DNA from 2 places in the Paenisporosarcina sp. NPDC076907 genome. Region 2 is predicted to be linked to the other one. Evidence: a T-box and tRNA genes for the amino acid it is inferred to sense, from the RefSeq annotation. Region 2 holds a T-box; the other holds one or more tRNA genes.
The links. A T-box is a leader RNA that pairs with one kind of tRNA and senses whether it is charged. The one in region 2 lies ahead of alaS (alanine--tRNA ligase), so its partner is inferred to be a tRNA-Ala.

Region 1: it encodes a tRNA-Ala, which carries the amino acid that the T-box ahead of alaS (alanine--tRNA ligase) is inferred to sense. The anticodon was not compared.

Annotation. Positions count from the first base shown of each region.
Region 1 is NZ_JBNNIX010000001.1:574,655-586,520, forward strand. It holds gene kynA (tryptophan 2,3-dioxygenase) at 1-21, shown strand, start outside; gene ACQKEV_RS02860 (glycerophosphodiester phosphodiesterase) at 34-762, shown strand; gene ACQKEV_RS02865 (DUF2804 domain-containing protein) at 1,028-2,059, opposite strand; tRNA gene ACQKEV_RS02870 (tRNA-Ala) at 2,214-2,284, shown strand; gene ACQKEV_RS02875 (hypothetical protein) at 2,497-2,637, shown strand; gene ACQKEV_RS02880 (DUF6241 domain-containing protein) at 2,810-3,379, shown strand; gene ACQKEV_RS02885 (hypothetical protein) at 3,553-3,768, shown strand; gene ACQKEV_RS02890 (DinB family protein) at 3,947-4,423, shown strand; gene ACQKEV_RS02895 (hypothetical protein) at 4,580-5,047, shown strand; gene ACQKEV_RS02900 (DUF6241 domain-containing protein) at 5,022-5,561, shown strand; gene ACQKEV_RS02905 (site-2 protease family protein) at 5,737-6,318, shown strand; gene ACQKEV_RS02910 (amidase domain-containing protein) at 6,592-7,080, shown strand; gene ACQKEV_RS02915 (DegV family protein) at 7,153-8,010, opposite strand; gene ACQKEV_RS02920 (glycerol-3-phosphate acyltransferase) at 8,128-8,697, opposite strand; gene ACQKEV_RS02925 (diguanylate cyclase) at 8,781-10,601, shown strand; gene ACQKEV_RS02930 (hypothetical protein) at 10,739-10,870, opposite strand; gene ACQKEV_RS02935 (DUF5939 domain-containing protein) at 11,023-11,866, opposite strand, start outside.
Region 2 is NZ_JBNNIX010000002.1:453,890-465,755, forward strand. It holds gene ruvX (Holliday junction resolvase RuvX) at 1-426, opposite strand; gene ACQKEV_RS10010 (IreB family regulatory phosphoprotein) at 430-696, opposite strand; gene alaS (alanine--tRNA ligase) at 787-3,414, opposite strand; T-box leader at 3,669-3,877, opposite strand; gene ACQKEV_RS10020 (HAD family hydrolase) at 3,978-4,628, opposite strand; gene recD2 (SF1B family DNA helicase RecD2) at 5,276-7,717, opposite strand; gene ACQKEV_RS10030 (tetratricopeptide repeat protein) at 7,739-8,395, opposite strand; gene mnmA (tRNA 2-thiouridine(34) synthase MnmA) at 8,414-9,535, opposite strand; gene ACQKEV_RS10040 (cysteine desulfurase family protein) at 9,557-10,699, opposite strand; gene cymR (cysteine metabolism transcriptional regulator CymR) at 10,762-11,181, opposite strand; gene ACQKEV_RS10050 (replication-associated recombination protein A) at 11,317-11,866, shown strand, end outside.

The DNA of each region.
Region 1 (11,866 bases), on a different contig from region 2:
ACATTACGTACAGAAATTTAAGGAGGACTTTACATGAAAATCTATGCTCATCGTGGTGCATCAGGAACGTTTCCAGAAAATACACTAATCGCATTTGAAGAAGCAGCCCAACTCGATATCCATGGAGTTGAGTTCGACGTCCATCTAACAAAAGATGGAGAACTCGTCGTTATTCATGATGAGACAATAGACCGCACATCGGATGGAGTGGGGTACGTCAAAGATTTAACGTTAGCGGAGCTGCGTGCTTTTGACTACGGTAGCTGGTTTGGCAGTGAATTCGCGGGTCAAAAAATACCTACTTTAGAAGAAGTATTAGTGGTGTTCCAACAAACAACACATCATATCAATATTGAACTTAAATCGGATATTTTTCCATATGAAGGCATGGGGGAGAAAGTGCTCCATTTAATTGAAAAGATGGGAATGGCAGAAAGGGTTGTCATCTCCTCTTTTGATCACGAAGCGGTCAGAGATTTTAAGAAATTGGCACCTCATATTGAGGTCGCTATTTTAACCTTGGAAGTGTTGGTGGATGCATATGACTACGCACGTTTCATTCCAGCGAACGCTCTTCATATATTCCTCCCGACAGCCATGCGGAAAATGGCGAAAGAGGCCTTGGTAAAAGGAGCAATCCTTCGCGTCTACACGGTAAATGATATTGAGCATGCGATGGCTTTGCAAAAAGTCGGCGTGCATGCGATTTTTACAGATTATCCGGAACGTATGAAGCGGGCGTTTGAAGTAGGAACGGTTTAATTTAAGTTGTGGAAGTGACGTTACATTAGTGGTTTTGTCCAGTCAGCATTGCTTTTCGTCCACTCACAATGACTTAATGTCCAGTCAGGAAAGCTTTTCATCCATTCACGCTAACTTTTCATCCATTCAAAATAAAATGATTCAAAAAAATCCTCGTCCTCCTGTTAATCAGGAAGATGAGGATTTTTTAATGAAAAGATTAATGTTTTGATGTCTGACTCCAAGTTCTAGCGTTCGGAATAAAGTAGGCTTCTCCGTTTTCGTGTTACCACTTAGCCTTGTGTTCATCGATTGAGCCAAGCATTTGTGTGATGGCAAGGCGGGAGCCGTTGTCTAGATAAACGAAGCCTTGATAATATCCAATGAGTTGATTAATCTCTGATGTGACGAGACGGGCATTAATTTTCGCTTCACGTTTAAAAAATGGGGTAAAGGTTAAATTGACATCACGTGAAAATTTCGATCGAATATGCCAAGGTTTCATATAATCAGTTTCATCATAAGAAAATATGACATCTTCAGAGATTTTTGACATGTGTCCATCGACAAAGACTGCATTTTCCGTCATACCTGTTCCATCGGTCCATTTGCCACCGAAGTTAAGACCAATGCGCTTTCTTCCGACACGTTGAGAAGCCATTGCCCAGTTCCAAGAAGCTGATCTCGCCCAAACACCGCGTCCATAATCTAGCACAGCATAACTATCATCAGGGTTAAATGAATAGCGTTTGTCACCAATTTTGACAAACCCGCGAGTCGGGAGTGTATGGTGCTTGGCCGTATGTTGAAAGAGTTGACGATTCCATGGGATGACAACATTCAATGAATCGTCATTTTCTGGATGCTCAATATGTAAATCCGCATGTAGCAAATCTCCGTCAAAATCAGATACGGTGACCGTCATATGTGTCTCATTTTGCATATGGAACAATTGGACACTCATTTCGTTATTGGAAAATTTCACGGTTTCAAGAACTTGACTTGGCATGTGAACACGTTGTGCCAGTGGAATCGTAATCGTCTTCTCAAAAAAACGTTGCGTTTCATAATCCAGAAAATACACGCAACAAACTGCAGCGTAATCCAAATGACGGATGCTTGCTGAAAATAAAATATCTTCTCCATACACACACCAGTAATTCCATTTTTTCTTACGCATAAAATGTCCAGACAGATTACTATCAATTAACGGTTTTCTAGAAAAACCGATTGCAGCAGGGTTCAAATTTCCTTTCGAATCGCACAATGCAATAGGAGCTAAAATCTCGCGCTCTGCATGTTGTTGCACTTTTTGCATTTCGCCACCCTCTCGCATCTTGAATCAACTAGCATTCTTACTATATACTGAGTATTGTACCAAATATTTCGAAAAAGGGGTATTAGCTCAGCAGGAAGAGCGTCTTGTTTTAGCTCGTCGGTTGCAACCCGACCCGATATACTCAATCATTCACGGGGCCGTAGTTTAACGGGAGAATGACACAATGGCATTGTGTAGGCGGCAGTTCGATTCTGCTCGGCTCCATCCCTTGATTTATTAAAATTTATGTTGTGCAAAACTCAAAACTTGATACACCACAAGCACTTTCACTATTTCTGAATCACAGAAAAAGGAAGTGTTTTTTTATGTCATTCAACTTATATACAAGTACTGAGGTAACTTTCTTTTAATGGCACTTGAATGCCATATATTGCTAATATATTATTGAGTTAAGCAAGTTTTGGAGGGATATAATAATGGATAAAATGGTAATGGATTTGCAATTAATAGCAGACGTGCTTCGTGAAAATAATTGTACAAGTTTAATAAGCGCCATAGCAGAAAAAGACTATCAAGCTGCACAAATTTTGGACGTTTTGATACTTGAAGATGAATAATTTTACAAAGATTCATTTGCAATGAATCTGATTCGTATTAGCCAATAACTTTTTACACTCCATGCGTAACTAAGGAAAGAAATCATCAAGTATGGATATTTGAAGATACTGAAAAATTGATTGCTGATTTGGTTTGGTTAATCAATAAAGATGTTGTCATGGGGAGCAAAGCATGAAAAAAATTTTCGCACCATTTAAAATTACCAAAATCCAAAAGGCAGCTATTGTAGTTACTTGTGTCGGATTCTTTTGCATTTTTATTTACTTGAAAGTTAAACCTGATCTGCCAGTAATATTGAAAAAAGATGAAATTATGTCTGAAACGATTGCCGAAGACAGCGGAGCAACAATTGAAGTTGAAGAAGATGTAAGTACGATCGAAGCAGAATTTCCTTTAGACATGGCAGATTCTGAAATCAGAACAGCGATTCATGCTATGTCACATCAAAAGGTAATCTCTGATGACGATGAAAAGTGGGGACCAAAAATACCTTTAACACAAGTGCGAGTGGATAGATTGCTTGAAGTGATTAATGCTCGTCAACATGAAGCTAATTTTGAAAACGAAGCAACCTATTTTGAAATTTTAAATCGGTGGGCAGAAGGCGATTTTTCACAGGTGGCAAGAGACCACAACACTATTTGGTACAGCCAAAATGGAAACATTGGGTATGCTACTGGAGTCATGAGTCCTGAAGAAGAAATGGAATACATTAGAGTGAATTTCAATGTGAAAGATTAAAGGAGGAGCATGAACCATTCATGCTTTTCTTTTTTATTTTGTTTGCAGGATAATGAAAAAGATAAAACTGCAGAACTGCTGAATTGTTCGAAACAAAATTTACGGTGGTAGGCTTTACACTTTGTAATAAGAAAATACAATTAAACTAACTAACTTTAAGGGAGCGTTTATTAATGAAATCAGTAGCAGACATGAAACTTGAAAGAAAAGAAACTGAAAAGGGTGCTTACGTAATTGGGGAAGGATGGCGTTTATGGTTAAATAAAAAGGATCTGGCGTTGCAACTGAAATTGTACGGCGGGCTTAACACGGTAAACTATATACCGAAAAGCAGTACGATGTATACCAACTTAATGAGCGAGCATTTTAGCCATATTACGAAGCAATAGATAACGGGTGTTAGGAAATTAAATAAGCGTTTTAAAGCATTCCTATCGGGAGTGCTTTTATTTTGAATAAAAAGTGGTTTTAGTTTTGAGTAATATTTAAAAACAAGCCGAATAAAATATTACGTACTATAGAAAAGATTTGGGAAGGTTGAGGTATTTGTTCTATGAAACTAATTTGATGACAACGAGAAATCATCTGTTAGATGAAGTGACTGAATTAAGTTTTGAAGATGTTAATTACAATCCAGAAGATAATAGCTGGAGTATTGCTCAAGTTTGTCATCATGTAGCTTTAACTGAAGAAACTTTTGCAAAAGCAATCGCGTATGGACTGAAAAAATCAAATGTTAGAGCCGAACAGAAGAAAATTGATTTTATGTTAGACAGATCGAATAAATTAAAAGCACCAGAAATTGTTCAGCCACCAATGGATTCATTAAAAACTGAACAAATAATAGACCTTTTGAGCCAATCAAGAAACTTATTGATGAGTGTATTAAACACAGTGGAGGATAATTCCATATTGACTGAGAAATCAGTGCAACATCCATTCCTAGGTGAATTGCCGCTTAATCAATGGATTGAATTAATATACTTACACGAACAACGACATATTGAACAAATAAAAGAAATTAAATCATACGCCAAAATTTGACTTCTTAACTGAATCTCCCATTTTTTAAAAAGCACTTACTTGATCTAATTAGATTGAGTAAGTGCTTTTTTGATATTGTAAGAAAATTAAAAATATCTTTGTTGTGTAAGTATTTTACAGTAATATAAAGATATTATCTTTTGATTGGTGGTCTACATGAATTCTTTACTTATTACGGGTCTGATTGTCATGGTGGTAGGCCATATCGTACTCATCACATGCGCTTTTAAAGGCACACAACAGGAGAATAAAATATTGTTTCAGACACTTCCGGTGTCATGGTTTTGGCTTGTCTTTTTTATGGCTAACCAATTCAAGGAGTGGAAATTTCCGCTGGAAGATACAGAAGGATATTCCATGGGTTTCGGCTTATTTCTTCCGGGAGCATTCATTTTGATCTTAATCATGATGATTGTTGGAGGAGATGGCATGAGGGCTGCAAGGAAGTTTAATCAAAGACCTTTACTCGTCATATCAGCATTATCTGTAACTGTCATCTTTACGAACATGTTGGTTTTTTTACTCTATCCAATTGTCTCGCTGTTCATTATCGGAAAGAAATTATTAAGAAAAACTGAGTTGTTCAATGGAGGAAAATATGAAAGAAAAGAGCGAGAAATTTAAGTTCACTAAGGTACAGAAAATGGTGTTGAGTATTGCGGTTTTAGCTATTATGGGAATAGTTGTCTACGGATTGTACGGACAAGAAGTACCCATTATAAAAAAAGATGGAACAATTACAGAAACAACGACTGAAGATGGCGGGAAAATAATTGAAGTAAAAGAAGTGAGAGACCAACCTGTTGAAGAAGAATTTCCGATGAATATGCCCGATTTTCAGGTAGGTCAAGTTATCCACCAAATGAGTCACCAGAAAATAGAAGCGGAAGAAAAGTGGGGGTTCCTCCCTTTGACAGCTGAGCGTGTGAACAGATTAATAGAAGTAATCGAAAATGGTAATTATCAAAATAAAGATCGCTATTTAAGTATTCTTAATCGGTGGTCAAAAAATGATTTCACGCAAGTGGATAAAGATCACAATACAATTTGGAACTTACAAGGCGGAAATGTGGGCAAAGCTACAGGAATTCTCAGTTACGAAGAAGAAAAAGAATTCATTGAAAAATACTATGAATAGTATAAGCGCTCACATACATTTTCAGAAAATGGTTAGTGAAATTCAGTAAGTGAAATGGTACATTAGGTTTACAGGTAATGGAAGAAAGTAGAATCTATTAACCGGAAAAAGAATAGTAGGAAAGCGGGCGGACAACATAGAGTTTTTAGCATTTCCTTTAGAACAAATCCCATTTGTGCTCATTACATTAATTATTGCCTTTACGTTACATGAATTTATGCACGCGTGGATGGCTTCACTGTTTGGGGATGACACGGCAAAAAGAGAGGGACGAGTAACACTTAATCCTTTAAAACATCTGGACATCGCGGGTACTCTTTTGATTTTTATCGCTGGGTTTGGTTGGGCAAAACCTGTACCAGTTAACGCTGCTTATTTCGCTACAAGACGCGTTCAATCCATTATCGTCAGTTTAGTTGGACCTCTCAGTAACTTCGTTCTGGCGTTTATTGGATTTACAATTTATTATTTTTCGCCAATGAGCCAAACGCTGGATGAATTCCTGAACGTCTTTGTCATGTTGAACGTAGTGTTAGGTGTGTTTAATCTTTTGCCACTACCTCCATTGGATGGATATCGAATTGTGTCCAGTTTATTCCCGGTCAAAATTCAGGAGAAACTGCGTCCATTAGAAGCTTACGGTTCTATTGTCTTTTTAATTGTAGTTTTGACTCCAATTGGAGATAGCACCATCATGCCATTCATCGGAAGTAGTATAGATGTGGTAATGAATTTGTTCTACTCGATTTATGAATAATGATGGCAAAAACCACTCTTGAGAGATAAGAGTGGTTTTTTCTTCTAATGAAAACCTCAAGATTTCTTTAATTCTGCTTCCGTTCATTCATTCAACTTCGCCTCCGTAAAAGGTCACGACAATGCCGAAACATCAGGGATTAGTATAAATAAGCAGATTCCTCCAAAAACAATCGACAATAAAACTCCTAAGACGATTCTTCTCGTTTTTAACACGCTCCATTCTTCTAATTCCGTCAATTTTCACATACGCTCTCCATAAGGAGGGATTTCTATATACAATCGTCAAGCAGCCGTGGATTATGCGAATAGGTGGTGGGATTCTAACAATCCAGCTTTTCCTGTATTTGATGTCGATTGCACAAATTACATTTCCCAATGTTTGCTTGCAGGTGGAGCACCAATGCGAAGCTATCCGAATCGCAATAAAGGATGGTGGGTCAGAGGGGGCACATGGAGCTTCAGCTGGAGTACTTCGCATGCACTCAGATGGTATCTGGATACGTCCACAACAGGCTTGCAGGCAGTAAAAGTGGCAAATGCAAGCGATTTAAAGCTGGGCGATGTCATCAGTTATGATTTTCAAGGCGACGGCAGATTCGATCACACGACCATCGTCACGGGGTTCAATGAGATTGGGGAGCCACTTGTCAATGCACATACCGTCAGCGCACGCCAAAGGGACTGGCGCTATACAACGTCACCGGCGTATACTGATGATGCGAGATATATTTTCTTTCATATTAAAGATTCATTTACGTAAAAAACCCTTGGAATTTTCCAAGGGTTTTTCCGTTGTACTATTTGCTTAAAAGGGTGCTTGGAGCTTTGCTCACTATTCAGCAGGTACGTGCCAGAGTGCAGCGATTGTACCTTCACCAGCATGGACTGCAAGAACTGAGCTGATTTCACCAACACGAACTTCCAAACCAGGTACCTTTGCTTGAATCAGTTTTTTTAATTCCGCAACTTGATCCGGTATATTTCCATGCATAAGATCTATTGAGCGCACACCATCTTTTTCGTAGGCATCGACTGCTTTATCAACTAAATAGTTGAGCGCTTTCTTTTGAGAACGCACTTTATCTAGCGCTTTCAATTCGCCTTCTTCTGTTAAATGAATAATTGGTTTTACTTGTAATAAGCTTCCTAAGAAAAATTGAACGCCGCTCATCCGTCCGCCTTTATATAGCTGGTTCAAGTTTCCAATTAAAATATAGTTACGTAAGTTTTTCACTTCGCTCCGTAGCTTTGTAGTAATTTCTTCAAGATTCATTCCACGTTCTTGCAAAACGATTCCGCGCTCTACTAGTTTAGTAATGCCAGATGAGAGAGCAAGAGAGTCGACACATTCCATATGAACTTCAGCAATTTCTGCACCTGATTTGGATGAAGAAATCGTTCCACTCAATTTTGCCGAAACGTGTACGGCTATAATAGCTTCATAGTTTTCACTGATTTGTTCATAAAGTTTAGCAAATTCACCTGCAGCTGGTTGAGAAGTCTTTGGAAACTCTTCTGCATTTCGAATGCGATTGTAAAGTTCATCTGAAGTTAAATCAATGCCATCCGCATATTGTTCCTGTCCAAAATGGATAGCTAATGGTACAACATGTACATCTGGGTTGGCAGCGAGTATATCGCTAATATAAGCAGTACTATCCACAACCCATGCAATTGGTTTTTTTGACATCTACGAAACACCCTATCTTTAATTAAAAATTTTGACTATTTATTACTATAACATGAAAAGTATTTTCTAGCGACAGTCTTTGGTTTAAAATGAAATAAAGCTATTGAATTGATAGTATTATGAACGTTTCCATTTCTGTTCACCTAAAGATTGTTTGAAGTCAAAGCGATGTCGATACATAATGAGTAGTATGGCAACAATAATTGGCCAAGCATTTAGTATTTCATTTAAATAGATAACTGACCCAATATACGCAAAGTAACCAAAAATCATGCTAAGTGTAGCACTTTGAATAAAAAGTAACGCTACTAAAAAGACCACAATGAACGCAAATGCAAATAATAGATTGAAAGTCAGGCCAATTCCGACGAAAGTTGCGATCCCTTTTCCGCCTTTGCCTTTTAACCAAAATGGAAACATATGACCACAAATGACCAACAAACCACCCATTGCCACTGCCCATTCTTCAAAGCCGAAGTAGCGCCCTGCCAAGATGACAAGAACACCTTTCAAGGCATCACCTAATAAAGTGAGCAGGAATGCGGATTTACCAATCACTGCGCCTGCATTACGTGCGCCTAAATTACCACTGCGATGGTGGCGTAAATCCGTTTTATAAAATTTCCCTACCCACCAGGCGGTCAGAACATTACCCAATAAATAGCTGGTCAAGAAATAAATAACCATACGAACACCTCGCAAACGCTTTCTTTCTATTATGAAGGAAAAGCATGATTTGGGAAATATTATTTAACGCTGGAGGGAACCTATTGAAGAGACCTATACATATCCTTTTATTCTTCATACTTTTGCTTTCAGGCTGTTCGAATCCATCCTTAGTTGAACAGAATGAATTGGCAGCGGATCAAGGAATAATCAATCTTCAAACCTATGAATTCTATGAAGATAAGTTGATTAGTTTAGACGGACAATGGGCTTTCCATTGGCAACAGTTATTAACACCAACAGAAGCGCAACAACATAAAACATTTGAATATATAGAAGTACCAAATGCTTGGAATGTTCAAACAGGAACCATGTTAGGTTATGCAACCTATTCCTTGACGATTCAAATACCTAAGAGTTTACAGGGGCAAGTAATGGGCATTTATATTCCACATCAGTATTCTTCCTACAGTTTGTGGGCGGATGGGGAACGTATTGCAGCTAATGGTAGGGTGGGTGAGACCAAAGAATCTAGTAAACCTGCATTTCGTAAAGAACTTGCTTATTTCTCTCCTGACAGTCCAGAGATTAAACTAACCATGCAAGTTTCAAATTTTGAATTTCCAATTGGAGGGGCGACGAGACCGATTCTATTCGGAACAGCAGATGCTATCTCCACTCATTACACCGAACTGATCGCGTCCACACTATTCGTTATCGGTGGAATTTTGGTGATGGGAATCTATCAATTGGGCATATTCATTTTCCGACGACAAGAGAGAGCATTTTTGTATTTTGGCATGGTCAGTATCATGATTGCTGCACGTGCTCTGTTTGTAGAACCATTATTTTTCACGGTGTTATTTCCAGACTTTTCATGGATTTGGCAAAGTCGATTGGAACATTTGATTTTGTATATCGGGTATATGATGTTTCTGCTGTTTTTAAGATACCTTTATCCAAACGAAATGAGCCGCGGGGTGGTTAAGTGGTCAATCGTTTTATCAGTCATACTACTTGTCATTACAGCAATAGTTCCTCCATTAATATATCGACCATTATTCAATTACTTCCTTGTGATTGCCTTTGCAACGATGATGTATGTCTTATATGTCTTGATACAAGCAGTTCGCAGGAAAAGACCCACAGCAGTTGTGAATTTAACGGCGAGCATTCTATTCTTTGTGACCACTATCAATGACGCATTCATATCCCTAAACTGGATTGACGGAATGCATCTAGCAACATACGGATTTTTCATGTACATACTGATTCAATCGATTAACTTGAGTCGCAATTACGCACGGAAGTTCCAGGAATCTGAATCATTGACGGATGAGCTGCGAGATTTGAATCTAACGCTGGATGAAAAAATTCATGCACGGACAAAACAATTGGAAGTAATGAATGAAAAATTACATGAACTGACGTTACTGGACGGTCTGACAGGTTTAAACAACCGTCGTTTCTTTGATGAAAAAATGGTGGAAAAAGCTGAGAAAGTGAAACGCACGAAAGACCCAATGACACTCTTGTTAATCGATTTGGATGATTTCAAGAAATACAATGATACGTATGGCCATGTATTAGGCGACGAATTAATAAAATTTGCCGCTGCCATATTTAAAAAAGTAGTGGATTCTCGAGGTTATATCGCCAGGTACGGCGGGGAAGAGTTCGCCATTATTTTGCCAGACTGTACAGAAGAGAAAGGATACATGTTGGCCGAAGAAATCCGGATGGCTATGGAAAATGCACAAACGAAACATCTCGAGAGTTCGGCAAGTGAAGTTGCCACCTTAAGTATCGGAGGAACTTCATCCAGCCGACATCCTCATCAATGTCCCGAAGATTGGATTAAACTCGCCGATCGCGCATTGTATGAATCGAAAGAAAAAGGACGAAACTGCGTCACCATGAAGTAAAAAAACCACGCCCCGGCGTGGTTTGTTTTATTAGGAGGAGTATGGGTGGGTTTACAAAGTTTCAGTAAGAAGCACAATGCAAAAAGATACTTTTACAACGTGAACGTCGATTATTCCTACGTCACCCTCGATTTTTCCTACGTCAACTCAACTATTCCTACGTGAGCTGCGATTTTTCCTACGTCAACGTCAATAATTCCTACGTCACCCCCGATTTTTCCTACGTGAACTCCAATTTTTCCTACGTGAACTCCGATTATCACAACCAAGAGTCAGGTTTCCTCCTTTCAGCCTCAATCGACACCTTAAAATCAGCTTCACTTTGCACGAAATAGAAACAACCTGCCAAAATATCATCATTGGCAGGTTGTTTCTCAATTGATTAAAATTATTTTGTCAGAAAGCTGAACCAACAATCCAATCAATTCCTTGTCAATCGCACTAAAGGAAATGCTCCATCTATGCCTTGCAAAGAAGCTTCAAAAGGTTCCACTGAATAATCCAATAGCAGTTGTTGGGACTCGGGATTTCTTACTAGATCCTGATAACCCCGTTCACTTATGACGATGTCGTCACCTATACTTTGGTTTTGAATGCGCGCGGCCATATTGACGGTGCGACCGAAATAATCGAGGATATCATTTGCGTTTACGGCAATGACGGGTCCACTGTAAAAGCCTAATTTAATCGAGACCGGCTGAGATAGCGAGGCATTCAATTCAGTCACATTTGCTTGAATTTCTAGGGAAGATTTCAATGCCAAAGTATCATCATAAAAACCGGCCATCACTGAATCTCCAATGGTCTTAATAATGGTACCCCGATTGGCTTGGATATGGTGTTTTAGATAATCAAAGTGCTTTTTCACATCTGAATAGGCAAGAGCGTCACCAATCGCTTCGTACAATTTAGTGGAGCCTTTTAAATCCGTAAACAGAATAGTCATTTCGCCAACACCAATTTGTTGATCCGGAGATAGTACTTCCGTTGCAAATAAATCACGGAATAACTGGAGTGATGTCACTTCTCGGGCGGTCAATGCAAATGGATCCCATTCCGTTTCTTCCAGTGAAACGACGATTTCATAATTGGCTTTATTGCAAATAATCACTTCATCAAGTGTGTTCATCGTCAATGTATTGAATCCTGAATCGGTAAAAATTAATTCATTTCCTAGACTCAAGGTGTTGCGATCAATTTGCACGGTGTGGTTGAATTTTACCACGCGCAATCGCAAGTCTTGGGGCCAATTTGCCACATCCAAT
Region 2 (11,866 bases):
TCACCTCTTAATAGATTGACTATCTAGATAGCCTTGTAAAATCATAACTGCGGCCATTTTATCTATGACCTCTTTGCGTTTTTTCCGACTGACGTCTGCACTGATCAGCATCTTTTCCGCAGCGGATGTTGTTAAACGTTCGTCCCATAGAAAAACGGGTTTTTCAAATGTTTGACGCAACAATTCCGCATATCGTTCAGAAGCTTCGGCGCGTGGTCCGATCGAATTATTCATGTTTTTCGGATATCCAACCACAAACGATGATACTTCATGCAACTTCATCAACTCGGCAATACGTTCCATACCGAATTTTTCGTTCGCTTCATCAATTTTGATGGTTTCAATCCCTTGGGCGGTCCAACCGAAAGCGTCACTAATTGCGACACCAACAGTTTTCGTCCCAACGTCCAAGCCCATTACTCTCATAACTTATGCCTCGTTATTCTTCTTGATGTAGAACTTTACAAGCTCTTCTAAGATTTCATCACGCTCAAGCTTACGGATTAAATTTCGTGCATCCTGGTGGCGAGGAATATATGCCGGATCACCCGAAAGTAAGTAGCCGACAATTTGATTGATTGGGTTATACCCTTTCTCTTCAAGCGCCGAATGGACATGAAGCATAACTTGCTTCACTTCTTGTTCCATGGACTCTTCCGGAAAATTAAACTTCATTGTCTTGTCAAATGAACTCATGATCAGCACCTCGCTTTCGGAGTAAAATCTGATTGTCTTGTACAAGCATATTTTCGTTACTTGTTCAGTATAACCGATTTCAACTTTTTATTAAACGGATTTGACATAATCATACACAGATTGTAACGCTCCATCAAGTTTCGACGAATCTTTCGCACCAGCCATTGCCATATCGGGACGACCGCCACCTTTGCCGTCGCACTGTTCAGCAACATGTTTCACAATATTCCCTGCGTGATACTTTCCGCCAGTTAAGTCATTTGTAACACCGGCAATCAACATTACTTTATCACCTTCAGATGCTCCAAGCACAATAACCGCTTCAGTCATTTTCGTTTTAAGATCATCCATCATTTGACGAAGCTGGTTGTTGTCTTTTGATTGAACGCGAGCAGACAATACTGTCACACCATCGATTTGCTGTGCCTTTTCCAAAATGGAAGATGCTTGGCTATTGGCGATTTTAGCAGATAATGATTCATTTTCACGTTGAACTTGGCGAAGTTCCTGTTGCAAGCCTTGCACGCGAGCCACAACATCTTTTGAGTTTGCTTTTAAAGCAGAAGCCGCCTCTTCTAAGATGCTCTCTTCTTCTTTTACAAGCTGGTATGCTGCTTTTCCTGTTACAGCTTCAATTCGGCGTGTACCTGCACCAATTCCACTCTCACTAACAAGTTTGAAGAAACCGATTTGAGAAGTGTTGCTTACGTGACATCCGCCACAAAGCTCTAGTGAATATCGATCAATTGAAACAACTCGTACGATATTGCCATATTTTTCACCGAACAATGCCATTGCACCCATTTGCTTCGCTTCGTCAATTCCATGATAGCCGGTAACCACTTGAATGTCTTCCCAGATTTTCTCGTTCACTTGTTGTTCGATCGTCAGCAATTCTTCTTTCGTTACTTGGCCGAAATGAGAGAAATCAAATCGCAAACGATCTGGACCAACATAAGAACCAGCTTGGTTTACATGTGTACCCAGCACGTCTTTTAACGCTTGGTGTAGTAAATGTGTCGCTGTATGATTTTTGACTGTAGACTTGCGTTGTGTCTGATCAACAGTCGCAGTTACGTCAGCTTCAACTGAAAGTTCTCCAGATTCAATCACTACAGTATGAAGATTTTGTCCGTTTGGTGCTTTTTGAACGTCTTTCACAAATCCTTTGAATAAATCGTTCTCGATATTTCCGTGATCGGCGATTTGTCCGCCACTTTCTGCATAGAAAGGAGTCTGATCAAGTATGACTTTTACTTCATCGCCTTCTTGTGCAAGGTTGACACGCTCTCCATCTTTAACGATTACCAGGACTTTTGATGAAACTGCCGTCGTATCGTAGCCAATAAATTGACTTTCTTCTTTAATATTCCCTAACACTTCTGACTGCACCTGCATGGAATCAACATCTTTACGAGCTGAACGAGCACGTGTACGTTGAGCTTCCAGTGATGCTTTAAAACCTTCATGGTCAACTGTCATGCCAACTTCTTCAGCATATTCTTCCGTTAACTCAACAGGGAAACCGTATGTGTCATATAGACGGAATGCGTCACTGCCTGGAATGATTGAAAGACCAGCTGCTTGCTGAGTCGAAATGACATTAGACAAAATGCCAAGACCGTCTTGTAATGTCTCATGGAAACGTTCTTCTTCATTTTTAATTACACGCATGATGAAGTCTTGTTTAGCTTCTACTTCTGGATAGAAATCCTTCATGATTTCGCCGATAATCGGTACTAGGTTGAACATGAATGGACGGTCAATTCCTAGGTTTTTACCAAAACGAACTGCACGGCGCAATAATCTACGTAATACATAGCCGCGACCTTCATTTGAAGGAAGTGCTCCGTCACCAATTGCAAAAGCAACTGTACGTGTATGGTCAGCAATCACTTTAAACGCTAAGTCATCGGCTCCACCATTGCCGTAAGTTTTACCGGATACTTCTTCAGTTTTGCGAATAATTGGCATGAATAAATCTGTATCAAAGTTCGTTGGAACATTTTGTACGACACAAGCCATACGTTCAAGACCCATTCCTGTATCAATGTTTTGTTTTGGAAGCGGTGTGTACGTGTGATCTGGATTATGGTTGAATTCCGAGAACACCAAGTTCCAAATTTCTAAGTAACGATCATTTTCCCCACCTGGATACATTTCTGGATCCGTCATGTCGTTGCCATAGCTTTCGCCACGGTCGTAGAAAATTTCTGAGTTAGGACCACTTGGACCTTCCCCAATATCCCAGAAGTTCCCTTCTAAGCGAATGATACGAGCTTCTGGAATACCGATTTCGTCTCTCCAGATTGCGTATGCTTCTTCATCTTCTGGGTGAACTGTGATGGATAACAATTCTGGATCAAATCCGATCCATTTTTTGTCCGTTAAAAATTCCCATGCCCAGTGAATTGCTTCTTTTTTGAAGTATTCACCAATTGAGAAGTTCCCTAACATTTCAAAGAACGTATGATGACGAGCTGTTTTACCGACATTCTCAATGTCATTTGTACGAATTGATTTTTGTGCATTCGTGATACGTGGATTGTCAGGAATCACTCGTCCATCAAAATATTTCTTCAACGTCGCTACACCACTGTTGATCCAAAGTAGTGAGTTATCGTTAATTGGTACTAGTGGTGCGCTTGGTTCCAGTGCATGACCTTTTTCAATAAAAAAGTCCAAATACATACGACGGATTTCTGCTGCAGTTTTCATTAAGTATTCCTCCTTATATTAGAAAGCATAAAGCGCATGTTCAGCTCGACACCATGAAATGTTGAACAGGTCGCTCTTATCCGACTCAGGGGCTGAAACATCTGAATCCGAAGACGAAGATGTAGAGCTTAAAAGCGGAATGGCCTGTAAAACTAGACACTGACCTTTTGAGTCGTGAGTCGAGAAGCCTGCTGGCGCTTGCGGGAAGAGCTGGTCCTGGAAGTTTAGACAATAGAAAAAGCCCTCATCCCTAAAAAAGGGACGAAGGCTTCAATTCGCGGTACCACCCTAGTTACAGCAAACGAATTTGCTGTCTCTCGATTATGCCTTAACGCGGCTCACGGCAGTGATTAGCTGCACTCAGGAGTAGCTTTCCATAACATCCACTTGAAGGTTCTTTCAGCCAAGGAACCTCTTTCTTTTACAAGCTTCACAAATGTACTTTCTCCATCAACGTTTTCATTCATTTGTTTGAATTATAAAAAACAAATTCGGCTGTGTCAAATGCCTTTTGTTAAGTATACGAAAAAATACTGCTGTTGAGCCTGTACCATAGACAGTTATTACACTATTTCTTTAAGGATTAGCAGCAAAGGTCGTTCCGCCATCGAAGAAAACCTTAAACTGTAATCTTCAAAAGCAAGATTGGTTGTTACCGGATTCGGGAAGATTACACACTTCAAGCCGGCTGCTCGAGCCGCCTTCAATCCATTTAAGGAATCTTCAAATGCTACTGCTTCTTCTGGTTTCACACCTAATGCTTGGATGGCTTGCAAATATAGTTCTGGATCCGGTTTAACGGATGTTACATCATCTCTTGTTTTAATTACTTCAAAATAAGGAAGAATGTGAAGCTGCTTCAAATACTTTTCTACCCAACTTCTTTCTGAACTTGAAGCCAATCCAATTTTTAGCCCCGCTTCTTTAGAGGCAATTAAATAATCTTCTACTCCCTCTCTTAAAATAGGCTGTCCAATTTTTTCGTGAAATAGATTAAGTGCTATTTCACGGACTTCAGTAATAGTTGTCGACTCTTTTAAATTGTCCATCATGTATTGATTCAAGACCGTATCATCCGTGCCAATGACCAACGCAAATTGATCAATGCTCAAGTCTACCTCAAACTGACTGAGGGCTTCTTTAAATGCTTCATACCAAATAGTCTCCGTATCAATAATCAGCCCATCAAAATCGAAAATAACTGCTTTTATCATCGCACACCTCTTTTCAATTTTCATTTTCTACAAGTCACAATATGTTGGGGAATTGTTTTGTCTTCGCTCTCTGGAAATCGATGTTGATGGCAAATATAGTATCGTTTTTCATTTAAAATTGATTTAGTAACTTTATTTTACAACTAATGAGCAGATTTGGATCAGTTTCTCAAGGGTTTTGGAACAACTCTTCAAAAATGAGATTACCTTTTTTGATTTGGTTGCAACTTTTCGAATTTGGTTGCAACTTTTACCGATTTCGTTGCAACTTTCCTAATTTGGTTGCGACTTTTACCGATTTCGTTGCAACTTTCCTAATTTGGTTGCGACTTTCGAGATTTGGTTGCAACTATCCAATTATCTCCTAATTTCGAACTCATTCCAAATGGAAATTTTCTCTTTCTTCTTTTTATGAGATATGGAGAAAAACCGCAGAGACTCCAGCGGGAAAAGAGAAGTGCCAAACTACTCGAACGCTTAGTTCGAGTTAGTTTGGCACAAGCAGGCGAAAAGCGCAGCTGTTTTACGGAGTATCATCCGTCACATTAATTGAATTATACCTGAAGCCAAGCCCACGGAAAGCGAAGTGGCTGTCCCTGCCTGATTTCCATATACAACTTCTACTCAATATTTAACTTACATACGCGTCATTCAGCTTTTTCTAAAAAGTCATAAGGAGTGGTGCCGTTCATGCCAACTAAAGGATGAATCGTCAAATGGTTCGAAGCTGTCAAAGAAATTTCCTTTTCGTTCTCATCAGCAACTTCACTCACAACTTCACTGCTTTCATCCTCGACAATCGGTTCAGTAACAGGCACTGCCTCTTCACTTAATCGTTCTTTCAGTGAGGTTAGACGCGCAAGATCATCATTGCGCTCGATACCAAATTTGAAGACATCTGCGTCCCCACAAAGAATGAGAAAGTTTTTAGCGCGTGTTATCCCTGTATACAGTAAATTTCGTCTTAGCATTTTCATGTAACTGCGGACAACCGGCATGATGACGATTGGAAACTCACTGCCCTGCGATTTATGAATCGAGCAACAATAAGCGAGCGTCAACTGTCCCAGATCATTCCGTTGATAAGTTACTTCAATCCCTTCGAAAGATACAACCAACATGTCCTGTTTCTCGACATTTTCGCTGGCTTTCGAGATACTGATGACTTCGCCCATATCGCCGTTATACACTTGGCTTTCCGGCTGATTGACAAGTTGCAGTACTTTATCGCCAATTCGATAAGTCGTTTCACCGAAAACAATTTCCTTACGCTTTTTCGTATCATTTGGATTGACCATTTGCTGGATCATTTTATTGAGTGCATCAATGCCTGCAGGACCTTTATACATGGGTGCCAGCACTTGCAATTCTTTTATAGTATGGCCTTTAGCCAAAGCACTTTTGATGACTTGTTCAACCACTTTAGAGATTTGCTCAGGACCTGCTTTTATGAACGATCGATCACTTGTTTTATCAATTAGATTCGGAGGCAATTGCCCTTTTTTCATTTGATGTGCAAGTTCGATAATGGATGAACCTGCAGATTGTCTATATATATCCGTTAGTTCCACCGTTGGAATGCGTTTAGATGCAAGCAAATCTTTCAAGACTTGACCTGGTCCAACAGGAGGCAATTGATCCTGATCACCCACGAATATCACTTGTGCTCCTTCAGGAATTGCTTTTAGCAATTGATGGGCAAGCCATGTATCGACCATAGACATTTCATCGATAATGATGAGATTTCCTTTAATATCGCGTTCTGTTTTTTCTTCTTTTTCCTGACCAGTAAAACCGAGCAAACGATGGATGGTCATGGACGGAAGACCAGTAGATTCATTCAAACGTTTTGCTGCACGGCCAGTCGGTGCCGCTAAAATAATCGGAAAAGGCTCCTGTTTTTTAGCGTATTCTTTTGGATCGAGCGTCAATCCGTGCAATTCAGCGTAAACTTCGACAAGTCCCCTGACAACGGTGGTCTTCCCTGTACCAGGTCCTCCGGTCAGCAACATGACGGAAGCGTTCATTCCGAGTTCAATGGCCGCGATTTGCGTCTCTGCATAAGAAACCCCAAGTCTCTCTTCCGCTTCGCCTAAAGCTTTGCGAATTTCAGACGTTGGAAAGCCCGTTCGTTCCTGTTGTTCGTGAATCAGCGTTTCCAGTTTGGAGGCGATGCCAACTTCAGAAAAATAGAGAGATGGCAAATAAAAACGAGACATCTCGCCAGCCAGTTTTCCTTCCTCAACCAGTTCCATACATGCTGTCGAAATAGCATCGTATGGAACTTCTTCAAATTGGCTTGACTCCAGTAATTGCTTGACGTTCGGCAAAATATGCTCCGCATGCAAATAAACATGCCCTTCACTTAGGGAAGCAGTATTCAACAAGTGGAAAACAGCCGCTTTGATTCGGTCAGGATGTTTACCAGTCATGCCTAGTTTGGAACCAAGCTCATCCGCGCGATGAAAACCAATACCTTCCACATCCTCAATGAGACGGAACGGGTTTTTCATCAACACTTCAATCGTTTCTTCACGGTAAGTCTGGTAAATTCGCATCGCAAGTTGAGGACCAAAACCCCATTCATTTAATTGAATCATGACTCGTTCCAAACCAAGATTTTGCTCAAGCGTCATCCGGATCGTTTCTTTTTTCTCTTTCGCTAACCGCGGTACGGCATCAAGTGCTTCTGGATCATCTAAAATGAGACGGATTGCATCTTTTCCTAGCTTCTTGACAATGGTTTCGGCCGTTTTTCGACCAATTCCATGAAATAAGTCACTCGATAAATAATGAATGATGCCTTGTTCGGTCTCTGGCACATCTTTTGCGAATGTTTCCACTTGAAACTGTGTCCCGTATTTTGGATGCTGTTTAATTTGGCCTGTAAAGCGGTATGTTTCTTCATTCATCAAAGGAGGGAAATAACCGGTTACAATGATTTCTTTATCTTCATATGTAGAGTTTGTTTCGTTGATTTTAAGTTTTACGATGGTGAATAAGTTAGAGGAATTATGAAAAATGGTGACGACAGGTTTGCCTGTAATATACATCGGTTCTTGTTGAAATAAATCGATTTGATTTGGCAAAGCTGTCGCCTCCTGAATTGGTTAATTTCTTAATGCAATCATGTCATACACATAACGTGCTTGATCAAAATTAGGTTGCAGCGTATACGCCTGTTTTAAATGATACAACGCATCATCCGTACGTTCAGTGGAAACAGCGTATAACACACCCAAATTATAGTGAGCATCTGCATTGTTCAAGTCTTCATGAATGACATACATAAATTCTGGTTCAGCTTCCTTGAACATTTCAAGAGCTGCTAACCCAATGCCGTAAGACAGACGAATTTGAACGTCTGTTGACTCTAGTTCCGCTGCACGTTGTAAATAAGGCAATGCAAGTTTAGGATTTCCTAAACGTTCGAAACATTTTCCTAACATAAAGTAAGCGTCGGCACCTTGAATACCAAACTGAATTGATTTCTCATAAAGCTTCGCCGCTTCTTCATAACGTTCCTGCTCGTAATATAAATTAGCTAATCCATAGAATGCTGTCGCCGCTTGATCATCCAATGTAATGGCTTTTTGGAAGAAGCGTTCAGCACGTTCTGTTTCATTCATGCGTGCCAATAGGTTTCCAAAGTTAATATAGCCAAGAGGGTTATTTGGTTCCTCTTCAATTGCATTATTGAAATGCACCACTGCTTGTTCGTAATCTTTATTTTGAATGGCTGCAATGCCAAGTTCTAGTTCTTTCATCTTCTCACTCCTTGTTCATTAGCCGACGTATGTCAATTTCTCGCCGTTTTTAATGACTTCGTCAATTGTTCCGCCACCAAGACACACATCCCCGTCATATAAAACAACAGCTTGACCAGGTGTGATTGCACGTACAGGCTCTGCGAAAGTAATAATCGCTCCGTTATTTCCCGTCAATTCTACTTCAACTTTAACGTCTTCCTGACGGTATCTGAATTTCGCTGTACATGAAAATGTTTTGTCTTTTTGTGCATTCGTTGTAAAGCTCATATTTACTGCTGTTAATTGATCAGAAAATAGCGCTTCGTGATGGATGTTTTGACCCACTAGCAATTCGTTATTCTCAAGATTTTTCCCAAGAACAAACCAAGGGTCTCCAGCTCCACCAATGCCCAATCCATGACGTTGGCCGATTGTATAATACATTAGACCATCATGACGGCCCATGACTTCCCCGCCCATTGTCACCATATTACCAGGCTGTGCCGGTAAGTATTGGCTCAAAAATTCCTTGAAGTTCCGTTCGCCGATAAAACAAATGCCTGTTGAATCTTTTTTCGTTGCGGTTGCTAATCCAGCTTCAGCAGCGATTTCACGCACCAATTTCTTTTCGAGATGACCAATTGGGAACATCACTTTCGATAATTGCTCCTGATTCAATTGATTCAAGAAATATGTTTGGTCTTTATTGTTATCGAGTCCGCGAAGAAGTTGAGTTTCTCCATCCACATCTTTGACCTGTGCGTAATGTCCGGTTGCCAAATAATCGGCACCTAAACTGATCGCATGCTCGAGGAATGCCTTGAATTTAATTTCTTTATTGCACATTACATCAGGATTTGGGGTTCTGCCTGCTTTGTATTCTTCCAAAAAGTAAGTGAACACTTTATCCCAGTATTGTTTTTCAAAATTCACTGCGTAGTACGGAATACCGATCTGATTGCAGACCTTGATTACATCGTCATAATCTTCAGTCGCTGTACACACACCGTTTTCATCGGTGTCATCCCAGTTTTTCATGAAAATCCCGATGACGTCGTACCCTTGTTCTTTCAATAAATATGCTGCAACGGACGAATCAACGCCGCCCGACATGCCGACAACGACACGTGTTTCTGCAGGGCTTTTTAGTTGTTGCATTTCTTTCACCTTTTTCTACATTTATTTCACAAGTCTATTTAATACGGTAGCAGTTTTCGTCGCAGCTTCCGTTATATCTTCTTCTGTTACACCATAGCCAAAACTGAAGCGGATCGAATTACGAAGTTCATCTGCATTTTCGCCGAACATTGCAACCAGAACATGAGATGGGTCAATTGAACCTGCTGTACAGGCGGAGCCGCTTGATACAGAAAGTCCGGCCATGTCCAAATTGACCAAAAGTGCTTCTACATCTGTTCCTTTAAAGCTAACGTTTAAAATATGCGGAAGAGTCGATTGTACATTGCCGTTAAACTGGAATGCAATTCCTTTGTCTTTCCAAATGGAAATCATGATTTCTTTGAAATGGTGGTACAATTTTTGTTTTTCATCCATTGTCTGTTGCGCAATCGATACTGCCTCAGCGAATGCCAGTACACTTGGAACATTTTCCGTACCAGCACGGCGTTTGCGTTCCTGTTGTCCACCAAATAGTTGTGGTGACAATTTTGTTCCTTTTCGCTGATAAAGGAATCCGATTCCTTTAGGTCCGTTGATTTTATGCGATGAAACAGACAATAAATCCACATGAAGATCTTCAACAGAAATCGGCATCAAACCGTATGCTTGTACAGCATCTGTATGGAATGTTGCCTGGTGATTTTTCAACAAATGACCGATTTCTTCGATCGGTTGAATGGAGCCAACTTCATTATTACCTAGCATAATCGTCACTAAAATGGTGTCGTCACGTAATGCTTGTTTAAAGTCTTCGATCGACACTTGCCCTTGTTTATTGACAGGTAAATAAGTTACGTCAAAACCTTCTTTTTCAAGCTTTTCACAGGCATGTAAAACGGCATGATGCTCAATTTGAGACGTAATAATATGTGACCCAAGATTTTTGCGTGCGTAAGCCGTACCGAAAATCGCCAAATTATCCGCTTCCGTCCCACCACTCGTCAAAATGATATCCTGATCTTTTGCGCCAATGCTGTTTGCTAATACTGTACGGGCATGGTCCAACTCTTTTCGGGCTTCCCGACCAGTTGCATGGATGCTTGAAGGATTACCGTAAGCTTTCTCCATCGTTTCGACCAACTTATTGATCACTTGCGGATGCACAGGCGAAGTCGCTGCGTGGTCTAAATAAATTCTATTCATGTCGAACTCCTTTATAAAGGATGTTCAAAGAACCTTTAATGTTGAGATTTTTTGAACAGCACTTAAATGTAGTACATGTAGCCATCATCAGTTGACGTATCACTATATTTGGCTAAATCTTCAATAGTAGTTGTATCTAACACCGTTTTAACGGCATCACGAATACGGAGCCATAATTCCCGTTGCGGAGGTGCTTCGTTTTCAATGCCTTCGACCGGTTGAATCGGCCCTTCCAGCACACGGATTACATCCCCTGCAGATATTAAATGAGGTGGTTTTGAAAGCATGTATCCACCATGTGCTCCACGGACACTTTTAACGAGACCCGAATTACGGAGTGGAGAAACCAATTGTTCTAAATAAGCTTCTGATAAATCATTGTCTGCTGCTATTTGACGGAGAGGTACTGGTCCTTCTCCAAATTGTTTCGCTAACTCTATCATAATCGTTAAGCCGTAACGACCTTTTGTCGAAATTCTCACGTTATTCACCCCGTATAATCCTTAAAATTCATCTACATAGTATATCACATTTCCGACCAATCGCCTGTGAAATGACTTTTCATACAGCAACACGTATACTAGAGAACAAATGTACGAATTTAGGAGGTACTCATGATGCAAAACGAACCCCTTGCTTATCGAATGAGACCGCAAAAATTGGATGAAATCGCAGGTCAGCAAGACATCATCGGAAAACATACACCTTTATATAAAATGATTACAAATGGCCACGTTCCCTCCATGTTGTTATACGGTGAGCCGGGAATTGGCAAAACTTCTCTAGCTTATGCCATTGCCGGAACGTGCAATCTTCCGTTCATCGCACTCAATGCGACACGCTCAGGCAAGAAAGATGTCGAAGACGTTGTGGCAGAATCACGTGTAACTGGAAAAGTGCTGTTATTTTTAGATGAGATCCATCGATTCAATAAATTGCAGCAGGACGCACTGCTCCCCCATGTGGAAAGCGGCGCAATTGTATTGATCGGAGCAACAACGGAAAACCCGTTTCATGATGTCAATCCCGCCATCCGTTCACGTTGCGGTGAAATTAAACAATTAAAACGTTTAACCGCTGAGGATTTAATGGTGCTGATTCAACGCGCTTTGCAGGATGAAAAGAGAGGTCTCGGTCGACAGAAGATTGAGATGTCTGAACAACAGC